One region of the Micrococcus sp. H39-S4 genome, then DNA from elsewhere that is predicted to be linked to it. Evidence: riboswitches for the same ligand, from Rfam matches in the RefSeq annotation. Region 1 holds a riboswitch; the other holds the start of a gene.

Evidence for each region. A riboswitch is a leader RNA that binds a small molecule or an ion and turns the genes downstream of it on or off. The one in region 1 is predicted to bind S-adenosylmethionine.
Region 2: another riboswitch for S-adenosylmethionine. It lies ahead of O3T09_RS03095 (flavin reductase family protein); the one in region 1 lies ahead of O3T09_RS06160 (bifunctional o-acetylhomoserine/o-acetylserine sulfhydrylase).

Annotation. Positions count from the first base shown of each region.
Region 1 covers NZ_JAPVLT010000004.1:233,525-244,532, reverse strand. Annotated here, with positions in the region: gene O3T09_RS06190 (GNAT family N-acetyltransferase) at 1-827, opposite strand, end outside; gene O3T09_RS06185 (glycine--tRNA ligase) at 836-2,218, opposite strand; gene O3T09_RS06180 (RNA-binding S4 domain-containing protein) at 2,360-2,602, shown strand; gene O3T09_RS06175 (alpha/beta hydrolase) at 2,655-3,347, opposite strand; gene O3T09_RS06170 (SGNH/GDSL hydrolase family protein) at 3,428-4,321, shown strand; gene metX (homoserine O-acetyltransferase MetX) at 4,397-5,527, opposite strand; gene O3T09_RS06160 (bifunctional o-acetylhomoserine/o-acetylserine sulfhydrylase) at 5,524-6,891, opposite strand; SAM riboswitch class IV at 7,022-7,137, opposite strand; gene O3T09_RS06155 (VOC family protein) at 7,315-7,950, shown strand; gene O3T09_RS06150 (CPBP family intramembrane glutamic endopeptidase) at 7,969-8,865, opposite strand; gene O3T09_RS06145 (phosphotransferase) at 9,006-10,082, shown strand; gene gatB (Asp-tRNA(Asn)/Glu-tRNA(Gln) amidotransferase subunit GatB) at 10,098-11,008, opposite strand, start outside.
Region 2 covers NZ_JAPVLT010000002.1:221,970-232,977, reverse strand. Annotated here, with positions in the region: gene O3T09_RS03110 (FMN-binding glutamate synthase family protein) at 1-469, shown strand, start outside; gene O3T09_RS03105 (MFS transporter) at 589-1,809, shown strand; gene O3T09_RS03100 (cold-shock protein) at 2,020-2,223, opposite strand; gene O3T09_RS03095 (flavin reductase family protein) at 2,462-2,986, opposite strand; SAM riboswitch class IV at 3,060-3,179, opposite strand; gene O3T09_RS03090 (hypothetical protein) at 3,368-3,988, shown strand; gene O3T09_RS03085 (RNA-binding S4 domain-containing protein) at 4,036-4,404, opposite strand; gene hisD (histidinol dehydrogenase) at 4,415-5,731, opposite strand; gene O3T09_RS03075 (hypothetical protein) at 5,866-6,033, shown strand; gene O3T09_RS03070 (mechanosensitive ion channel family protein) at 6,042-7,436, shown strand; gene O3T09_RS03065 (universal stress protein) at 7,453-7,989, opposite strand; gene O3T09_RS03060 (MBL fold metallo-hydrolase) at 8,062-8,877, opposite strand; gene O3T09_RS03055 (glutathione S-transferase family protein) at 8,890-10,041, shown strand; gene O3T09_RS03050 (GntR family transcriptional regulator) at 10,140-10,868, opposite strand; gene O3T09_RS03045 (MFS transporter) at 10,908-11,008, shown strand, end outside.

The DNA of each region.
Region 1 (11,008 bases):
CGGAGCACGACGGCGCCCGCGGCCCCGGTGGCCGGGCCCAGCAGCAGCTGCTGGGCGGCCCCGACACTCAGGGTCGACGGGTCCCACGCGTGCACGGCGTCGTAGAACGCGGTGACCGCCTGCGTCAGCTCGACGGAGCCGGTCGAGGCCTCCTCGAGGACCACGCCGTCCGGGTGCTCCTCCCCGCGCACGTCCGGCAGGCCGATGGCCCCCGGGGCGATCGCGACGCGGCGGGAGCGCTGCACGGGCGTGAAGCCCTCGGCCACGAGGAACGCCTCGGTGCCGGCGGCCAGGGCGGCGGTCTGGGACCGCACGGCGTCCGTGTCCACGGGCGGGCGGCCCGTGGCACCGTCGGCCTCGGTCTGCGGGTCGGCGCCGGCCACGCCGGGCACCAGGGCGTCCCTGGCGAACCGGGCCTTCAGGGCCGTCGTCGGGATGGCGCCGGCGGCGTGCGCCTGTACGGCGAGCCCCCGCAGGGCCGCCACGAGCGCCCGGCCGATGCCCCGGCGCCGCTCGGCGGCCGCGGTCTCGACGTACAGCCACAGCCGCCGCGGGTGCACGGACGAGGCGTAGACGACGCCGGCCGCCACCGGCACACCGGCGGCCTCGGCCACGAGCGCGCGGCGCCAGGGCCGTTCCGCGTCCTCGGCGAGCATCGCCCGGTCCTGGTGCTGCTGCGCGTTGGCTGGGTCACCCCACACCTCGAGCAGGGCCAGGTCGTCCCCGGGCCGCCAGGGACGCAGCACGATCTTCCCGCCGGCGACCGCGGCGGAGTCGAACAGCGCGCCGCCGTCGTCGTGCCCCGCAGCCCCGACCGTTCCCGTCACGTCCCCGCTCACTTGACCAGGCGCTCCAGCAGGTAGGACTTCACCTGGGACAGCGCCACGCGCTCCTGGGCCATGGTGTCCCGCTCGCGGATGGTCACGGCCTGGTCCTCGAGGGTGTCGAAGTCCACGGTGATGCAGAACGGGGTGCCGATCTCGTCCTGGCGGCGGTAGCGACGGCCGATCGCGCCGGAGTCGTCCGTCTCGATGTTCCAGAGGGTGCGCAGCTCCGCCGCGAGGGACTGGGTGGCCGGCTGCAGCTCGGGCTTCTTCGACAGCGGGAGCACGGCGGCCTTGACCGGGGCCAGGCGCGGGTCCAGCTTGAGCACGGTGCGCACGTCCACGCCGCCCTTGGCGTTCGGGGCCTCGTCCTCGGCGTAGGCGTCCACGAGGAACGCCATCATGGCGCGGGTCAGGCCGAAGGACGGCTCGATCACGTACGGGGTGTAGTGCTCGTTGTTGGCCTGGTCGAAGTACTGCATCTTCGTGCCCGAGTGCGCGGTGTGCCGGCCGAGGTCGTAGTCGGTGCGGTTCGCGATGCCCATCAGCTCGCCCCAGCCGTCGCCGCCGGTGAAGCCGAAGTCGTACTCGAGGTCGATCGTGGCGTCCGAGTAGTGGGCCCGCTCGTCCGCGGGGACGTCGAACTTCCGCAGGTTCGCGGGGTCGATGCCGAGGTCGATGAACCAGTCCCAGCAGTCCTCGACCCAGCGGTCGAAGTGCTGGCCCGCCTCGGCCGGCGGCACGAAGTACTCGATCTCCATCTGCTCGAACTCGCGGGTGCGGAAGATGAAGTTGCCCGGGGTGATCTCGTTGCGGAACGCCTTGCCGATCTGGCCGATGCCGAACGGCGGCTTCTTCCGGGCCGCGCCCAGCACGTTGAGGAAGTTCACGAAGATGCCCTGCGCCGTCTCCGGGCGCATGTAGTGCAGGCCCTCCTCGTTGTCCACGGGGCCGAGGTAGGTCTTGACCAGGCCCGAGAACAGCTGCGGCTCGGTCCAGGCGCCCTTGGTTCCGCAGTCCGGGCACACGATCTCGGCCATGCCCTCGGCCGGCCGGCCCTTCTTGGCCTCGAACGCCTCGAGCAGGTGGTCCTGGCGGTGCCGCCTGTGGCACTGGGTGCACTCCACGAGCGGGTCGGTGAAGGTCTCGACGTGGCCGGAGGCCTCCCACACGGCGCGCGGCAGGATGATGGAGGAGTCCAGGCCCACCATGTCCTCACGGGAGCGCACGAAGGTCTTCCACCACTCGGCCTTGATGTTCTCCTTCAGCTCCACACCCAGGGGCCCGTAGTCCCACGCGGAGCGCGAACCGCCGTAGATCTCACCGGCCTGGAACACGAAGCCTCGGCGCTTGGCGAGGTTGATGACGTTGTCCAGCGGGGACTTGGCAGCCATGGGGGCATCACTTCCGTACTCATCGGCGGGGCGGGAGGGGATCACGACGACGACGGCACCCGGCCGCCTTCGACGCGGCGGGCCCGTTCCGGCGCGGCGCGCCGGTCGATCCCGTCCAGCCTACCGGCCATGATGGACACCATGACCGAGACGAACGCACCCGACGCCCAGCCCCTGCCCATCCGTGACGCATCCATCCGCCTCGGCCAGGCGCTCAAGCTCGCCTCCCTCGTGGAGGACGGCGCCATGGCCCGCGACGTCGTCACCGACGGTCTCGTCACCGTCAACGGCGCGGTCGAGACGCGTCGCGGAGCCCAGCTGCACGACGGGGACGTCGTGGAGTTCAACGGCGAGGCGTTCGTCGTCCAGGCCGAGCAGGCCTGAGCCGACGCACCGGCGGGCGGCCGCGGCGCCGTCGTCGAACAGGCCCGGTGGGTCAGCCGCGGGGCGGCACCATGTGGGCGAGATACTCCTTCACGTGGCCCAGCTCCTGCTCGTTGATCGCGTGGCCGAGTCCGGCGTAGACGATCTTCATGAGGTCCACGTGGGCGTTCAGCCAGGCATGGGTCTCCTCGACCCGGGGCTCGGAGATGATCGGGTCCTCCTGGCCGCGGCCCCAGAAGACCTTCGGTCGGACGCGGGCGACGTCGTCGTCGCGAGTGAACAGCTCACGCAGCCGCGGCTCGGTGAGCTCCGGGTCCACCACGAAGCCGGACAGCGCCACGGTGCACGCGTAGGCCTCCGGGTCCAGGCGCAGCAGCGACGTGGCCATCGCCATGCCCTGCGAGAAGCCGAGCAGGGAGACGATGCGGAAGTCCCCGCGCACGGCCTGCACCCAGGCGTGCAGGGCCTCGACGGCCTCGCGGACCGGCTCGGCGGTGGAACCCAGCTCGCCCGTGACCGGGTCCTGGGAGAGCGGGAACCAGGCGTGGGAGCCCGGCTGCAGGGGCAGGGGCGCGCGCACGGCGGCCACCGTCACGTGCTCGGGCAGGTGCGGGACGAGGCCGAACAGGTCGTCCTCGTTCGCGCCGTAGCCGTGCAGGACGATCAGCAGGTCCTCGGTGCGCTCGCCCTCGGGGCGGGACCAGCGGACGACGGGCTCGACGGCGGGGGTGGGGTTCGCGTTCACGTCCGCCAGCCTAGCGAGCGGCACGGTCGGCCCCACCCGGAGGTTGACCCCTCCCGCGCGACGCGGGCAGAATCCTACCCGTGGGTAACCCATCCTCCTCCCAGCCTCCGCACGCCTCCGACGCGACCCCGGTCGACGACCCCGCCGCCCATCCGTGGCGCCGCTACGTCGCCATCGGGGACTCGTTCTCCGAGGGCATCGGCGACCCGGACCCGGACCGCCCCGGCTACCACCGCGGCTGGGCCGACCGCCTGGCGGGGGAGCTCGCCCGCCTGACGCCGCCCGGTGAGGACCTGGCCTACGCCAACCTGGCGGTCCGCGGGAAGCTGCTGGACCAGATCGCCGAGGACCAGGTGGAGCCGGCGCTCGCCCTGCGGCCTGACCTCATCAGCGTGTGCGCGGGCGGCAACGACATCCTGCGCGGCGCGGACCCGGACGAGATCGCGGTCCGGCTGGACGCCGTCGTCGAGCGTCTGGCCTCCGACGGCGCCACCGTGCTGCTGTTCAACGCGACCGACGTGAAGGGCACGCCCGTCATCGGCCGCATCCGCGGCACCGTGGCGATCTACAACGAGAACGTGCGCACCATCGCGCTGCGGCACGACGCGCTGGTGCCGGACATGTGGTCGCTCAAGGACCTCGCCCGGCGGGAGATGTGGGCCGAGGACCGCCTGCACTTCTCTGCGCTCGGGCACCACACGATCGCCGCGATGGTGCTGGACACCCTCGGCGTGGAGCACGGCCTCGAGCACCTGCGCCTGTCCCCGCCGGCGCCGCGCACGTGGCGCGAGGCCCGCGCGTCGGACGCGGCGTGGGTGCGCACGCACCTGGCGCCGTGGGTGGTCCGCCGCATCCGCGGCGTCTCCTCCGGCGACGGCGTCACGGCCAAGCGCCCCGTCCCCGAGCCGCTCTTCGGCGCGCCGATGCCGCGGGGCTCGGACCACACCGAGCCGCTGGACGTCGTCGAGCCCTGAGCCCGGCCGGCGGGGACCGGTGGCCGTTTCTCGAACGAAAGTGCCGCGACACGCCGCCGTTTCCCGAACGAAAGTTCAGAGGGCGAGGGTGCGCTTGAGCGTGTCGGCCACCTGGCCGTATTCGGTGAGGAAGCCGTCGTGGCCGATGGGCGAGGCGATCGTGTGCACCGGCGGCCGCGCGGGCAGCGCCGCCGCGAGCGCCTCGGACTCGGCCGGCAGGTAGAGCCGGTCCGAGTCGACGGCGGCCACGAACGCCCGGCCCCGGTAGTCCGCGAGCGCCGCCGCCACGCCGCCGCGCCCGCGCCCGACGTCGTGGCCCATGAGGGCCTCGGTGACCACGAGGTAGGAGTTCGCGTCGAACCGGTCGGTGAGCTTGGCCGCCTGGTGGTCCAGGTAGGACTCCACGGCGTAGCGCCCGCGCCCGCCCGGCACCCCGACGACGGCGCCGAACGGGTCCTCGACGCCCTGCGGTTCCCGGCCGAACCGCTGGCCGAGCTCTCCCGCCGTGCGGTAGGTGGTGTGGGCGATGCGCCGGGCGATGCCCAGGCCGGCCACGGGGCCGGGGCCGGGGTAGTAGTCGCCGCCCTGGAAGTCCGGGTCGAGGCGGATGGCCGCGGTCTGGGCCTGCCCCCACGCGATCTGGTCGGCGGAGGAGGCCGCGGTGGCGGCCAGCACACCCACCCCGGCGACGCGCGCGGGGTGGGTCGCGGCCCACTCGAGGGCGCGGGCCCCGCCCATCGATCCGCCGATCACGGCGCGCCAGGCGCCGATCCCGAGGTGGTCGGCCAGGCGCCGCTCGGCCTCGACCGCGTCCCGCAGCGTGAGGAACGGGAACCGGGAGCCCCAGGGCCGCCCGTCGGGGGCGGGCGTCGAGGGCCCGGTGGAGCCGTGGCAGCCGCCGATCATGGCGGGGGCGACCACGAACCACCGGTCCGTGTCCACGGCGCGGCCCGGGCCGACGAGGGCGTCCCACCAGCCCGGCGTCGGGTCCTCCTCGTGCGCGGCCACGTGCGCGTCGCCGGTGAGGGCGTGCAGCACGAGCACGGCGTTGGAGCCGTCGGCGGCGAGGGTGCCCCAGGTCTCGTAGGCCAGCTCGACGTCGGGCAGCAGCCCGCCGGTCTCGGTGCGCAGCTCGCCGACCCGCAGGCGGTGGCGGCCGCCGCGGGGCAGCGCGGTGCGCGACGGACGCGTGGCGACGGCGGTCATGCCCGCTCCCCCGCGTCGTCGTCGCCGCGGCGGGCGGCGGCCGCGAAGCCGCGCTCGAGGTCGGCGAGGATGTCCTCGACGTCCTCCACTCCGAGTGAGAGCCGCACCAGACCGGGGGTGACGCCGGCGGCGCGCTGCTCGTCGTCGGTGAGCTGGGAGTGGGTGGTCGAGGCCGGGTGCACCACGAGCGAGCGGACGTCACCGATGTTGGCCACGTGGTGGTGCAGGGTGAGCCCGTCCACGAACGCGGCCCCGGCCTCGCGGCCGCCCGCGATCTCGAAGGAGACGAACGCGCCCGCGCCCTTCGGCAGGTAGCGCTGGGCCCGCTCGTGCCACGGGCTGGACTCCAGGCCGGCGTAGACCACGTGCTCGACGTCGTCGCGGCCCTCCAGCCAGCGCGCCACCGCGGCCGCGTTGGCCACCTGCCGCTCCATGCGCAGGGACAGGGTCTCCAGGCCGAGGTTCACCAGGAAGGCGTTGAACGGGGAGATGGCCGAGCCGTAGTCGCGCAGCAGCTGCACGCGCGCCTTGAGGATGAAGGCCAGGTTGGCGCCGAGCGGCGAGCCCACCCCGAGGTCCCGCGCGTACACGAGGCCGTGGTAGGACTCGTCCGGCTCGTTGAAGCCGGGGAACCGCTCGGCGTGCTGCGCGTAGTCGAACGTGCCGGCGTCGACGATCACGCCCGCGATGGCCGCGGCGTGCCCGCCGAGGTACTTCGTGGCGGAGTGGGTGACGACGTCCGCGCCGTGCTCGATCGGTCGCAGCAGGTACGGGGTGGCCAGCGTGTTGTCCACGATCAGCGGCACGCCGGCCTCGTGGGCGGCGTCGGCGACGGCGCGCACGTCCAGGACGTCCCCGCGCGGGTTGCCGAGGGTCTCGCCGAAGAACGCCTTGGTGTTCGGCTTCACGGCGGCGCGCCAGGACTCGAGGTCGTCCGGGTCGGTCACGAACGTCGTCTCGACGCCGACCTTGGCGAGGGTGTGCTTGAACAGGTTCTGCGTGCCGCCGTAGAGGCTGGCCGAGGCGACCACGTGGTCGCCGGCGCCGGCGAGGTTGAGGATCGCGAACGTCGTCGCCGCCTGACCGGAGGCCAGCAGCAGCGCGCCCACACCGCCCTCGAGCGCGGCGATCTTCTCCTCCACCGGGCCCTGCGTCGGGTTGCCGATGCGGGTGTAGAGCGGGTCGAGGTCCTTGAGCGCGAACCGGTCCGCGGCCACCTGGGCGGACGGGAAGTCGTACGAGGTGGTCTGGAAGATCGGCAGGGCGGTCGCACCGAAGGCGTGCTGGCCGACGGCGACGCCCGCGTGGACCTGCGCGGTGGAGAAGCCCCAGGCGTCGGGGGTCGGGGTGGGCTGGTCGGTCATGGCGGACCCTCCTGAAGGGTTCAGGGGCCGGACCCGGCCGCCCCGCCCGCCGGCCGACGTGCCGATCCGCGGACCGGCGTCGTCGAGGTGCCGGAGATGACCCGGCGCCGTCGAGAGGGGCCGTGGGATCGGCCCGCGCTTGCCGGCGTCCGTTGTGGGGCCGGCCTGGTCGTCACCCGGGGCACCCCACCGCGGAAGGAGGGTTGCCGGTCAGCATGCCGGGGCCTGTTGCTGACTCTCGTGACCGTGCCTCCGAGTGTAGCCCGCCGCCCCGCCACGATTTCGTCACGCGTGTCACACGTGGATACGCTCTCCGCACGGGGCGCCCGACCCGTCAAGGGCTCGACGCCCCTGGACTCGCACCAGGTCAACCCCCGGGGCAGCCCGGGAACGGAGAGGAACAGCGCAGTGCACACCTGTCGCATGGACCACGTGTCCTACGCCGCCGGCCCCGAGGGCCTGGACGCCACGGTCGCCCGCATCGCCGAGACGCTGGGCATCGAGCGGATCAAGGGCGGTGTCCACCCACGTTTCGGCACCCAGAACGCGCTCTTCCCCATGACGGAAAGGCAGTATCTGGAGGTCGTCGAGGCCCTGGACCACCCGGCCTCCCTCAGCGCGCCGTTCGGCCAGCTCGTGCGCGCCCGCACCGAGCAGGGCGGCGGCTGGATGAGCTGGGCGGTGGCCACCCCGGACATCGGCCGGTTCGAGCGCCGCCTCGGCCGCGAGGCCGTCCCCGGCAACCGTCGCTTCCCGGACGGCCGCGAGCTGTCCTGGCGCCAGATCGGCATCAAGGGAACCCTCGCGGACCCGCAGCTGCCGTTCATCCTGCGCTGGGCCGACGGCCAGGAGGACATGCACCCCTCGCAGGCGGCCGAGCCGCAGGCCACCATCGAGCGCCTGAACATCGCCGGCTCCCCCGAGCGCCTCGCCGAGTGGCTCGGCGACGACGAGGACGGCCAGGTCCAGGACGTGAACATCGAGTACGTCGCGCCCTCCGGCACCCCGGGCATCGTCTCGGTCACCTTCCGCACCCCGAAGGGCGAGGTCACGCTCTGAGCGCGGGGGCGGGGCCGCTCAGCCGAGCAGCCCCGCCCGCGCCAGCAGCGGGTAGCCGACGAACCCGACGGCGTCCAGCAGCGCGTGCGCGATGACCAGGGGCATCACCCGGCGCACCCGCAGGAACACGAGCGCGAACACCACGCCCAACAGGGCGTTGCCCACGCCCGGCCCGATCCCCTGGTACAGGTGGTACGCCCCGCGCAGCAGCGCGAGGGCGAGCACCACCACGGCCGCGCGGGTCGGCAGGTACAGCCCCTCGGCGCTCACCCACGACGACGGCACGGCCGGCGCCGGATCGCGCGCCAGGCCCGCGGCGCGCAGCCGCTGCAGATACCCGAGCCGGTCGACGAGCCAGGCGCCCACGATGACCTCCTCCAGCAGTCCGTGCCGCAGCGCGGAGAGCAGCAGGACCGGCACCTGATACCAGCTCTCCCCGAGCGCCGAGCCGACGATCGCCGTCGTGATCCCCAGGGCCCGGCCGGCGGCGTAGACGCCGAGCGTGCCCAGCCCGATGGCCGCGAACAGGCCCAGGCCCCAGGCCAGGTCGCGGCCGGGGCGGCGCAGGTCGAGGCCGAGCACCCGGAACGGGTTCCGGCCGCGCAGGTGCATCAGGTGCAGCACGAGGGCCACCGGCACCAGCGCGAACCCGATGCCGAGCAGCTGATAGGTCAGGTCGAACACCCAGCGGTCGGCCAGGGCCGGGTTGAGGACGGTGGTCTGCTCGCCGAGCGGGGCCTGGGTGGCCTTGTCGATGAGCTGGACGATCGCGTAGACCGCCGACTTCCCCAGAGAGAGGCCGAGGACGATCGCGATCTCCCACCGCACCGTGCGCGCCGAGGGGGCGGGCAGCGCGGGGGCGGGTCGGACGGCCGGGCCGGCCTGGGAGCGGGACGTGCGCGGGGTGGCGGGCATGCCCCCCAGTATCCGCCCGCCCCTCTCCCCCCGGGCGCTTTCGAACGTGAGGGAGGGCCTGTCTCCCGTTCGAAAGTCCCCATTCCCCCGATGTCACGTTCGAAAGTCCGGGAGGGCGGAGGGAGGGTTAGCGTGGTCGTGTGGTCTCCCCGCCTGCCCCCAGCGAGCTCGAGCTGGTCCACCGCGCCCTGCAGCACCTCCGCCCCGGCCTCGACCCCGCCCTCGCCCGCCGGCTCCGCACAGCCGACTGGGCCGCGGCGTCCGTGGAGGAGGGCGGGCAGTTCCACCGCGTGCTGGTGCTCGAGGACGTCGGCGTCCTCCGGATGACGCGGGCCCACGAGGTCGGCGCCGCCCCCGCCGCGCGGTGGGCGCCCGAGCGGGACCCCGCGGCGCACCTGCCCCGGCGCCTGGCCCTCCTCGACGGGCTCGCCTCGGCCCTGGCCGAGCGCGACGTGCCGTGGGCCGTCCCGGTCGCCCTCTCGGACCCCGTCCCCGCGGGCCCGGGCGCCGCGGTGCTGCAGCGCTTCCTCCCGGGCGGGCCGCACCCGCCGCACGAGGGCGATCCGGCCGTGCTGCGCGGCGTCCTCGACGACCTCGCCGCCGTGGACGTCACCGACCCGCGGATCGCCCCGCACCTCGGCCGCCCGTTCGCGTTCCGCGGCCCGTGGACGCCGGAGCGCGCCCGGCACGTCGCGGCGCTGCCGGGGGCGGTCGCCGCGCGCCTGGGCGCGTGGGAGGGGCACGACGTCGACGCGCGGCTGGGCGCCGAGGCGTGGCCGGACGCGGTGGCTGCCCTCGCGGACGCGGTGACGACGTGGACCGCCGCGCCGCCCGTGCCGCCGTCGCTCGTGCACGGCGACCTGGCCGGGCACAACATGCGCTGGCGCGCCGTGCCCGAGGACGAGGACCCGCGCGCCCCGCTGCGCTGGGCGCTGGCCGGGGTGCTGGACTGGGACTTCGCGTGCGCGTGGGACCCCGCCCTCAACGTGGCCTACCTGGCGCTCTGGCACGGCGAGGAGAAGGTGCCCGACCTGGCCCGGGACGCGGCCGAGGCGCGCCGGGCCCGCGTGTGGCTCGGGGCGATGGCCCTGGAGACGCTCGACGACGCGGCGGCCCGGGACGCGATCGTCGGCGGGCTGGCCGCGGGGTCCTGGCGGCGCCTGCTGCGCAAGACCCTGCCCCGCGTGGCGCGGGCCCTCACCGCCCTGGACGGCTGAGGGCCCGCGCGGTCGTCAGGACACGCCCAGGCGCTCCAGGACGATCTCGCGGACGCGGCCGGCGTCGGCCTGCCCGCGGGTGGCCTTCATGACCGGGCCGATCAGGGCGCCGACGGCGGCCATCTTGCCGCCCTTGATCTTCTCGGCCACGTCCGGGTTGGCGGCGATCGCGGCGTCGACGGCCTCGGTGAGCGCGCCGTCGTCGGACACCACGGCCAGGCCCTTCGCCGAGACGACCTCCTTCGGGGCGCCCTCGCCGTCGGCCACCAGACCGAGCACCTGCTTGGCGATCTTGTCGTTGATCGTCTTCGCGGCGATCAGCTCCTCGACCTCCACCACGTGCGCCGGGGTGATCCCCAGCTCGGCGACGGCGACCTCACGGACGTTCGCCAGGCGGGCGATCTCGCCCATCCACCACTTGCGGGCGGCCGCCGCGGAGGCGCCGGCCTCCACGGTCGCGACGATCTCGTCCAGGACGCCGGCGTTGACGACGTCGCGGAACTCCTCGTCCGAGAAGCCCCACTCGGCCTTGAGCCGCTTGTTCCGCACGGCCGGCAGCTCGGGCATGGCCGCGCGCACGCGCTCGACCCACGCGGCGTCCACGTGCACGGGCACGAGGTCCGGCTCGGGGAAGTACCGATAGTCGTCCGCGTCCGACTTCGGGCGGCCCGAGGTGGTGCTGCGGGTGTCCTCGTGCCAGTGGCGGGTCTCCTGCGTCACGGTGCCGCCCGCGGCGAGCACCGCGGCCTGGCGCTGGATCTCGTGGGTGACCGCGTGCTGCACGGCGCGCGTGGAGTTCACGTTCTTCGTCTCGGTGCGGGTGCCGAACTCGGTGGCGCCCTTGGGCATCAGCGAGACGTTCGCGTCGCAGCGGACGTTGCCGCGCTCCATCCGCGCGTCGGAGATGTCGATGGCCTGCACGATGT
Region 2 (11,008 bases), on a different contig from region 1:
CCCGCCCGCCGGCTGGGCCATGGACTGGGAGGAGGCGGACGCGGACCACTTCGGCGAGCACGCCCGCGTGGACTACCTCACCGAGCGCGACCCCCAGTGGCGCTCCGAGCTGCTGATCCCGGGCCGCGAGGCGGCCGGCGCCCCAGTGCAGGGCTCGCCCGTCTCCGGGACGGGCTCCACGCTGGTCGACGCCCGGCGGACCGAGTCCGTGCCGCTGACCACGTCGCCGATGCCGCGCGTCAGCTCGCTGGGTGAGGGTGAGTCGCTGTCCTCGCACGGCGGCCGTCGTCGGGCCCCGCAGGATCCGGCACCCGCCGCCACCGCCGGCGAGACGCCCACCGACGAGAACGAGGGCCTGCCGGCGGAGGCCGGCGAGCGGCCCGAGCGCCAGGACGGCGAGGAGGTCACCCAGCGGGGGACCACCGGCCGCGTCGAGGGCGAGCACCGCGGCGAGGGCCGCGTCGGCTGACCCACCCCCGCAGTCACCCCCGCCCCTTTCGAGGCGGGAAATCCACCTCACACGACGCCCCCGGGCGCCCATGAGATGGATTTCCCGCCTCGTCGCGTGAGGGGTCGTAGCCTGGGGCCGTGACCCCGCCCGCCCCCGCCGCTCGCCGCCCCTCCACGGCCCTGCTGTGGGTGCTGCTGGCGGCCATGGGCGCCGGGCCCCTGTTCAACTACGGCGTCTCCGCCTCCTCCACGGTCGTGATGGAGCGGCTCGACGTCACCTCGGGCCAGCTCGGCACCGTGATGACGGTCGTGTTCGCGGCGGCCGCCGTCACCTCGCTCGGCCTCGGCCGGGCCGCCGACCGCCTGTCCGCCCGCGCACAGCTGAGCATCATCTTCGGCGGCACCGCCGCGGCGCTCGTGCTCGGCGCCGTCGCCCCGTCCCTGCCCGTGCTGTACGCGGCGGCCGCCGTCGCGGGCGTCACGCAGGCCATCTCCAACCCCACCACGAACCGGATCATCCGGACCGTGGTGCCGCCGGAGAGGCGCATCGGGTGGGTCGGGGTGAAGCAGTCCGGCGTGCAGGCGGCCCAGCTGGTCGGCGGCCTGTTCTTCCCGGCCGCGTCCCTCGCCCTCGGCTGGACGGGCGCCGCGCTGGGGGCCGCGGTGCTCATCGGGGCGCTCTGGGTGCTCGCGCTGGTCGCCGCCCCGCCGCTGCCCGGGGCGCCGCCGCCGGCCACCGGCCCCGTCGGCGGACGACGACGGCGGGACACCTCGCCCCTGCCGGCCACGGTCTGGTTCTTCGCGGCGATCGCGTTCCTCACCGGCCTGGGCATGCAGGCCACGAACACGTACCTGCCGCTGTTCGCGGTCGAGACGCTGGGGATGACGCTCGTGGCCGGCGGTGCCGCGGCGGCCGTGTCCGGGGTGGTGGGGGTGCTCTCCCGGATCGGGTGGAGCCGGCGGATGAGCTCCGGAGACCGGCCCACCACCCTGCTGACCGTGATCTGCCTGGGTGCCGTGGCCGGCGTCCTGGTGTTCCTCGCAGCGGACCTGCTGGATCTGCCGGTCCTGCTGTGGGTGGGCGCCGCGGTGCACGGACTGACGGTGCTGGGCGCCAACGTGGTGATCAACGCGGGCCTGTTGAGCGAGGTGCCGGCCGAGCGGCTGGGCCGTGCGACCGGGGCGAACTCGATGGGCATGTACGCCGGCTTCGCCCTGGGCCCGCTGCTGATGGGCCTGCTGCGCGACGTCACGGGCGACTACCGGGCCGGCTTCGCGGTCGTCGCGGCCGGGTATCTGCTGGCCCTGGGCGTGGTGCTGCTGTTGCGTCGCCACGTGGGTCGGCGGGGCGCGGCCTGACGCGCAGGGCCAGGACGAGGCCCACCCCGGAGGACCGCGCCTCAGCGACATCACCGCAGTGCAGCCCTGCGGTGATGTCGCAGCGCCGCGGTCGAACGGGCGTACGGCGGAGTGCGGCGCAGTGCGCGGCGGGGCGTGGACGCCTGACACACGACGACGCCCCCGGTCCGTGTGGACCGGGGGCGTCGGAAGCCGTGCGTCAGGCGAAGATCAGAGCTTCGTCACGTTGGCGGCCTGGAGGCCCTTGGGGCCGTCCTGGGTCTCGAACTCGACGCGGTCGTTCTCCTGGAGCTCCTTGAAGCCGTTGCCCTGGATGGCGGAGAAGTGCACGAACACGTCCGCGGAGTTGTCCTCGGGGGCGATGAAGCCGTAGCCCTTCTCAGCGTTGAACCACTTGACAGTACCGACAGCCATGATGGTGTCCTTTCGATGTGCCCCCGCGGTGCGGTGGCGGTGTTGGACCGCGGCCCGGATGTGGGACGCGGGTGAAGCGGCGAGACTGAACCGCTTGCCCAACACTCATCGACGCCGGCGATGCCGGGCTGACGAGCAGTGAAGATGGCGGGATACAGCTTGATCAACTTCAGGCTCCATCATTGCACGGATCTCGCCGACCGGGAACCAGGGGCCCGATTGTTCACCTGGAGTTCGCTCAGAGCGCGCGCAGGCCGTGGAAGAGGTTGCGGTGCAGGGCGGCCGGGGGAGCGGCGTCCGTGTGATCCGCGAAGGCCGTCACCTCCAGCAGCACCACCGTGTGGTCGCCCGCCGGGACCTCGGCGTGCACCCGCGTCTCGAGCCAGAGCGAGGAGCCCCCGATCAGCAGGGCGTCGTGCGGGCTGCGGTGCACGTCGAGACCGGCGAAGCGGTCGCCCTCGCGGGAGGCCAGCTGGCGGCACAGCGGCGTCTGGTCCGCCGCGAGCAGGGAGACGCCGATCGCCCCGGCCCGGCGCAGGCGCGGCCAGGTGCGGGAGCTGTTCTGCGCGGAGAAGGACACGAGGGCCGGCTCCCAGGAGATGCCCACGCCGAAGGAGGAGGAGACCATCACCTCGGGGACGCCGTCGGCGAGGCCTGCCAGCGCGACGACCCCGGTGGGGAAGGCCGAGAGGCCGGAGCGGAGGTTGCCGAGGGACAGGTCGGTGTCCCACGTGGCGGTGTGGGGTTCGTGGGTCAGGGTCATGGCGCGCGTCCTCTTCCGATGACTGGCGCGGCTCCGCAGACGGCGGGAACGCGGATCGCCCGGATCCGCGGAGGCGCGGTACTTGCCCGTCGGGGTGTCCGAGGGGCCGAATCATCACCTGGAGCACCCCACTACTGCGTGAGAGGGTTGCCGTCCCGCCGGCCAGGGCCGTGAATGACGGGAACTCGTGATTCTGAGCCAAGCCTACGGAGGGGTCCGTGGGACGGTCAAAGCGCGGCGGTCGCGCGGCGTCATGAGAGTTCCCCAAAGTGAAGCTTGACACACCGCGCATCCCCAGCCAGGATCATCTCACTCGAGAGGGAGGAGCTCGAGACCGCAGCCCGCGGCCCCCGCAGACGGTTCTCTGGGAGGGATCAGATCATGCGGATGGACATCGAGAAGAAGCCTGCGGCATTGCCGGCCGCCGTGGTCGTCGCGGCTCTCCTCGGTACCGCCATCTCGGGATGCTCCGCTTCCCCGGGCAGCGTCTCCTCCACCGCGAAGGCCTCCACCGCTGCGGCGTCCTCCGTCACCGCGACGTCAGCAGCCCCCTCGGCAACCCGGTCGACCTCCGCCACCGGTTCGTCCGCGTCGTCACCGGCCGGCGAAGAAGCACTCCCCGCCGCGCTGTTCGAGGAGGACGGGATGACGTTGGTCGAGTACACGCGCCGACATCCGGATGCGGGCCATCTCGACCCGGAGAAGGAGTCCGTCCTGGAGGAGGCGGTCGGGTCGGGCACGCAGCAGATCACCGTGGACGCCCAACAGGGTGCGGTCCTTCGGGTCATCGTGCTGTGTCCTTCGGATGCCACCGGTGAGACGGAGATCCGGACCTCACGGGGCGGCGGGGGAACGAAGACCTGGATGGCCGGGTCGGAGGCGCTGTGCGGCGGCTGGTCGGCGGCGACTCCCCCCGTGGATGAGGCGGGGCCGATGACGTTCACCGTCACGGTGGACAACGACAAGCCGTTCCGGATGGTGCTGACCGCACCCTCCGCATGAGGCCACCATCACGACGGCGGATGACGGCGCGGGGAGGACTGAGTCGCTCAGCGTCGGTCGCGGCCGCGCAGCGCGTCCAGCTGCCGGCGGTCACGCTTGGTGGGCCGGCCCGCGCCGCGCTCGCGGTACGGCACCGCGAGCAGCTCACGCGGCACGGGCGGCGGGGAGTGGTCCACATACTGCTGCCGGGCCACGGGGGCACCCACCCGCTTGGCGATCAGCCCCGTGACCTCGAGGATCCGCTCGCGTCCGTCCTGGCGCACCCGCACCCGGTTCCCGACGACGACGGGCGTCGCCGCCTTCACGGGCTCGCCGTCGATGCGCACGTGGCCTGCGCGCACGGCCGCCGTGGCCGCCGACCGGGTCTTGTACAGCCGCACGGCCCACAGCCACGCGTCGATGCGGACGCCGCTCACGCCCGCCCCCTCACGCGAAGCGGGCGCGGATCGCGGCGCCGTGCGCGGGCAGGCGCTCGTCCTCGGCCAGCACGCCGATCCCGTCCGCGACCTCCTTGAGCCCGGTCTCCGTGTAGCGGATGCGCTGCTGCAGGCGCAGGAACGTCACCGTGTTCAGACCGGAGGAGTGCCGGGCCGTCCCCGAGGTGGGGAGCACATGGTTGGACCCGGCCGAGTAGTCGCCCAGCGGCACGGGGGCGTGCGGGCCCACGAACACGGCGCCGGCGTTGCGGATGCGCCCCACGAGGGCCTCGGGGTCGCGCGTCTGGATCTCGAGGTGCTCGGTGGCGTAGCGGTCGGAGACCTCCACGGCCTGGTCCATGTCCCGCACCAGCAGCACGCCGGACTGGGGGCCGGTGAGGGCCTCGCGGATCTGATCCTCGTGGAACGCCCCGGGCACCTGCGCCTCGATCGCCGCCTGCACGTCCCGGAGCAGGTCCTCGGAATCGGTGATGAGCACGGAGGCGGCCAGCGGGTCGTGCTCGGACTGGCTGATCAGGTCCGCGGCCACCCAGTCGGCGCGGGCGGTGCCGTCCGCGATCACGGCGATCTCGCTCGGCCCGGCCTCGGCGTCCACGCCGATCACGCCCTGGAGCGCGCGCTTGGCGGCGGCCACGTACACGTTGCCGGGCCCCGTCACCAGGTCGACGGGCGCGCAGAGCCACCCGCCGTCGTCGTCCTGGACGCCGTGCGCCAGCATGGCCACGGCCTGGGCGCCGCCGGCCGCGTAGACCTCGTCCACGCCCAGCAGCGCGCACGCGGCGAGCACGGTGGGGTGGGGCAGGCCGCCGTGGTCCCGCTGCGGGGGTGAGGTCACCGCGAGGCTCCCCACGCCGGCGGCCTGCGCGGGCACCACGTTCATCACCACCGAGGAGGGGTACACGGCGCGGCCGCCGGGCACGTACAGGCCCACGCGGCCCACGGGGATCCAGTGGTTCTCCACGACGGCGCCCTCGCCGAGCTCGACCGTGGAGTCCTGGGGGTGCTGGGCGTCGTGCACGAGCCGGGCCCGGTGGATCGACTCCTCCAGGGCGGCGCGCACCCGCGGGTCGAGCCCGGCCAGGGCGGCCTCGAGCGCCTCGGCGGGCACGCGCAGGGCGGGCGGACGGACGCCGTCGAACCGCTCGGCCAGCTCCAGCAGGGTCTGCTCGCCGCCGTGGCGGACCTGCTCGATGATCGGGGCGACCACCGGCACCACGGAGGACACGTCCACGTTCGCCCGCGGGATGATGCGGGACAGGTCCGCGGTGGCGGTGTCGAGTGGGCGCAGGTCGGTGACGGAGAGCACGGATTCCTCCAGAGGGGCGGTGGCGGGCCGGCGGGACGGGGCACGACGACGGCCGGGCCCGGACCGCGCGGACGGTCAGGCTCCATTGTGCTCTTCTCCGGGGTGCGTCCGGGGGCGGGTGTCAGACTGTCGTCATGGTCTTCCCCGTCCTGCCCGCCCTCGCGACCCCGCCCCTGCTGACCGCCCTGGACCGCCTCCTGGCGGGCGAGACCGTGCCGACCGGGGTGGAGGGGGACATCCAGGACGGGGCGGCCGCCACCACCCGGGCCTTCGGCGTGGAATGGAATGGGGGACGCTGCTGACCGTGCTGATGGCGTTCGCGATCGGCGCGGCGGTCGTGTACCTGGCCCTGCAGGTGGCACGCGTCGTGCTCGTGCGCCGCCCCGCGTTCCAGCACGGCGCCGCGCGGCTGAGCCTGCCGGCCGCCGTCGCCGCCGGCCTGCTGGCCTCCCGGATCTGGCTCGGGGTCATGGCCGAGGAGCAGACCTGGTACCGGCCGGCGTCGTTCCTCTTGCTCATCGCCGTGGCCGCCGCGGGCGCGTGGGCCGCGTGGCGCCTGGTCGGCGTGATCGAGGCGGGGATCCTCGGCCGCTACCAGGAGACCGGCGTCGAGCACCGCCGCGAGCGACGCATCCGCACGCAGACCATCCTGATCCGGCGCATCCTCAACGCGGTGATCGTGGTGGTGGCCGTCGCCGTGGTCCTGCTGGGGGTGCCCGAGGTGCGCTCGCTCGGGGCCGGCCTGCTCGCCTCCGCCGGTGTGATCTCGGTGATCGCCGGCCTGGCCGTGCAGTCCACGCTGACCAACGTGTTCGCCGGATTCCAGCTCGCCTTCACGGACGCGATCCGGGTGGGCGACGTGGTGGACATGGAGGGCGTGTTCGGCACCGTCGAGGAGATCACCCTGTCCAACGTGGTGCTCAAGCTCTGGGACGGCCGCCGCATGGTCTACCCGTCCTCGCACTTCACCACCCAGCCGTTCGAGAACTGGACGCGGGTGGGCGCCGAGGTCTCCGGCGTCGTGGAGCTGGACGTGGACTGGCGCGTGCCCATGGACGCGCTGCGCGCACGACTCACCCAGCTGCTCGAGTCCACGGACCTGTGGGACGGACGCGAGCACGCGCTGCAGGTGACCGACGCGACCGGCGGCATCGTGCGCATCCGCGCCGTGGTCTCCGCCCGCAACTCCGGCGACCTCTGGGACCTGCGCTGCCTCGTGCGCGAGGACCTCGTGTCCTTCCTGCGCCACGAGCACCCCGAGGGCATCGTGGTGCAGCGCATGGTGGTCCGGCACCCCGCCCACGGCGACGCGTCACCCGCCTCCGAAGGCTCCGACGCGGAGGCCCGCGGTGGCGACCGGACGGGTGAGCCGGGCCCGGACGGCTCCGGGGTGGCGGCCCGCGAGCCGCGCCCGCGCACCGCGCCGCTGCCGCGCGTCGACGGCGCCGATCCGCGCCCGGACACCCTCACCACACCGCTGACCCGCGTGGGCGACCACTCCGGCCTGTACACCGGCTCGATGACGGCGGTGCAGCGCAACCGCGAACTCGCCGGCCCGGGCGAGGAGGCGTTCGCCGAGCGGCGCGCGCAGCAGGCCAAGCAGGCGGCGGCGGACGAGGCCGGGCGGCGCAGCGGCGCCGGCTCCCACACGGACGGCCTCCTCGACGACGCCGTCACGCGCCGCCGTCAGGACGACGAGGACTGAGGCCCGGCGGGAGCGCTCAGCGCTCGAGCGTCGAGCCCTCGGGATCGACGGGCGTGAGCCGGCGCCGCTCGGCCATCGGCTCGGACGCGGGCAGGCCGTGGGTGCCCGGGTCCGTCTCGGCGACGTGGCTCACGGCCTCGGGCGTGTGGTCCCCGTACTGCCGGTACTCTTTCACGCAGAGCACGGGCTGATCGATCTCCTGCAGCAGCTCGTCCGAGACCGATCCCATGACGAACCGGCCGAAGCCGCCGCGGCGGCGCACGCCGATGACCACGATGGACGGGTCCAGCTCCGCGGCCACGTCCTTCATCTCCTCCACCGTGGACCGGCCGCGCGCGTACTGGCGGAACTCGGCCGTCACGCCGGAGGCGTCCAACCGGGCCTGCACGCCGCGCTGCTGCTCCTCCGTGACGAGGGACTTGGTGCGGTGCTCGCCGCCGGGGCCCGCATTGACCACCACCACGCGCTCGCCGGTGGAGCGGGCGATGTCCAGGGCGGTGTCCAGAGCGGCGTCCGCGGCCTTCGAGGGGGCGTAGCCGACGAGGATGGTCATGGGGTGCCTCCGCGGGGTCGAGGGACGGGTCTGAGGTCAGCGTAGTGCGGGCCGGGCCCGCCGCGGAGGGGCTCAGCCCTCGCGCAGGTGGCGCAGGTGCGCGGCCACCGTCTGGACGGCCACGCGGGCCACGGTGCCGGTGAGGCCGGGGTAGATGCGCGGGGCCAGGTCCTCGGGCGTGATCGTCGCCGCCTCGGTCTCGGGCAGCGCGGCCAGAGCGGCGCGGATCTGCTCCAGGCGGCCCTCGCGGTGGTGCCGGTAGTCGCGGGCGACGACGTCGAGCGGCTCCGGCACGGGCCCGTGCGCGGGCAGCACCGTGAGCGGGCCCGCCGCCTCGAGGCGGCGCAGGCTGGCCAGGTAGTCGGTGAGGGTGCCGTCCGGGTGGTCGAGCATGGTGGTGCCCGAGCCGAGGATGGTGTCGCCCGTGATGACCGCGCCGTGCGCGCCCGCGTCCGGGACGGCGAACGAGTAGGAGTCCGAGGTGTGGCCCGGGGTGTGCCACGCCAGCATCGGGGTGCCGGCGACGTCGATCCGCTCGTCCGGCGTCAGGACGGCGGCCCCGCCGCGGCACCAGTCCGGGTCCGCGGCGCGCACGGGGGCGCCCGAGGCCGCGTGGAACGCGTCCACCCCGCCGGTGTGGTCGGCGTGCCGGTGCGTCACCAGGATGAGCGCGATCCGGCGCCCCTCGGCCGCCGCACGGACGCGCTCGAGGTGCGCGGCGACGTCGTCCTCCGGGCCCGGGTCCACCACGACGGCCGCGTCCGAGTCCGGTGCGGCGACCACGTACGTGTTGGTGCCCGCGAGGGTCATCGGGGAGGGGTTCTGGGCGGTCACGCAGCGCACCAGTGGGGCGGGCGTGGGGCCGGGCGTGGCGGTGGTCGTCGTCATAGGCTCGAGTGTATGGAGAACCAGCAGACCGGCCAGGCCGCGGACCGCGGCACCATCGACTCGCGCGAGGGGCTCAAGGGCAACTACGTGCAGTCCGGGGCGGAGTTCACGCGGGACACGAACTACATCGCGGACCGGATCGTGGCGGACCCGGAGGCCGTGCGGGCCCTGCCCGTGGCCGAGCCGTCCACGGTCGGCCGCGTGGGCGGCGGGCTCACCGAGGGGGCCGAGGCGTGGCCCGTCGAGGCGGGCCGCTACCGGCTCGTGGCGGCGCGGGCATGCCCGTGGGCGAACCGGACGATCATCGTGCGGCGCCTGCTCGGCCTGGAGGACGCGATCTCGCTGGGCACCCCGGGGCCGACCCACGACGAGCGCTCCTGGACCTTCGACCTCGACGCCGGCGGGAAGGACCCCGTGCTCGGCACCGAGCGGATCCAGGAGAACTACTTCACGCGGTTCCCCGACTACCCGCGGGGCATCACGGTGCCGGCGATCGTGGACGTGCCGACGGGCGGCGTCGTGACCAACGACTACCCGCAGATCACCCTCGACCTCTCGACGGAGTGGACCGCGTTCCACCGCGACGGCGCCCCGCAGCTGATCCCCGACGCCGGGCCGGAGCGGGACGAGATGTTCGAGGTGATCGAGCGCGTGTTCACCGAGGTGAACAACGGCGTGTACCGGTGCGGCTTCGCGGGCTCGCAGGAGGCGTACGACGCCGCGTACGAGCGGCTGTGGACCGCGATGGACTGGCTCGAGGAGCGCCTGACGACGCGCCGCTTCCTGATGGGGGAGCGGATCACCGAGGCCGACGTGCGGCTGTTCACCACGCTGGTGCGGTTCGACCCCGTGTACCACGGGCACTTCAAGTGCAACCGGAACAAGCTGACCGAGATGCCGGCGCTGTGGGGCTACGCGCGCGACCTGTTCCAGACCCCGGGCTTCGGCGACACGATCGACTTCGTGCAGATCAAGGAGCACTACTACGTGGTGCACGAGGACATCAACCCGACGGGCATCGTGCCCGCGGGCCCGGAGCTGGCGAGCTGGCTGAGCGAGCACGGGCGTGAGGCGTTCGGCGGGGACCCGTGGGGCGGCGGCACCGCACCCGGGCCCGTGCGCGAGGGCGAGCGCGTGGACCCGGAGCACACGCCGCTGCGGTGAGGCCGCTCGGCCCGGCCCGCAACGCGGGTTGAGTTATCGCGGGTCCTGGGCGGGGACACCCGTGAGAACTCAACCCGCGTTGGCGTGCGGTGCGGGGGTCAGTCCCAGAGCCCCGGGCCGTCGGTCCACTGACGCAGGGTGACGCGGCGGATCGTGCGCAGGTGGGTGCGCATGGCCTCGCGGGCGGCCTCCGCGTCTCCGGACTCCACCGCGTCCACGATGCGCGCATGCTCATCGAGCTCGACGTCCGACTCCATGTGCGCGTTGAGACCGCCGAGGACGTGATGGGCCCGGGCCGTCTCATCGAAGCACCGCTCCAGCGACGTGGACAGGCGCCCGTTCCGTCCGAGCAGGGCGAGGGATCGGTGCAGGTCGGCCGCGTGTCGCATCCGCTCCAGGGGATCGGTGGCGACGCCCTGGTCCGCGAGGAGGGTGCGCAGACGGGCCACGCCCGCGGCATCCGCGTACCGCGCCGCCTCGGCCGTGGCGTGCGGCTCCAGGAGCATGCGCAGATCGAGCACCTCGGCGAGGTCCTGCGGCGTCATCGTGGCGACGAGATACCCCTTCTTCGGCAGCACGGTCACGAGGTGCTCGGCGGCGAGGACGTGGAGGGCCTCGCGGACAGGGGTCTTGGAGGTCGCGAAGCGGGCGGCGAGCTGGGGCTCCACGAGCACCTCACCGGGACGGATCGCCCCGGTCAGGATCAGGCCGCGCAGCTCGGAGAGCACCCGTTGACCGCGAGGGGTCCGGGAGGCACCCGGTGCTGGGGCGCCCAGGGCCGGGCCGTCGCGACCGTCGTCGCTCCGCCCACCTGTCCCGTCATGCATGTTGTGGACTGTATCACCGTGCTGATAGAAAGATATTTCATGGACACCACTCGATCCGCGGTAAGCCCCCACACCCCGGAGCCTTCCGTCGACTCCCGCCCGGACCACTCCCGCGGCATGACCCCTGGCGCACGTCGCGC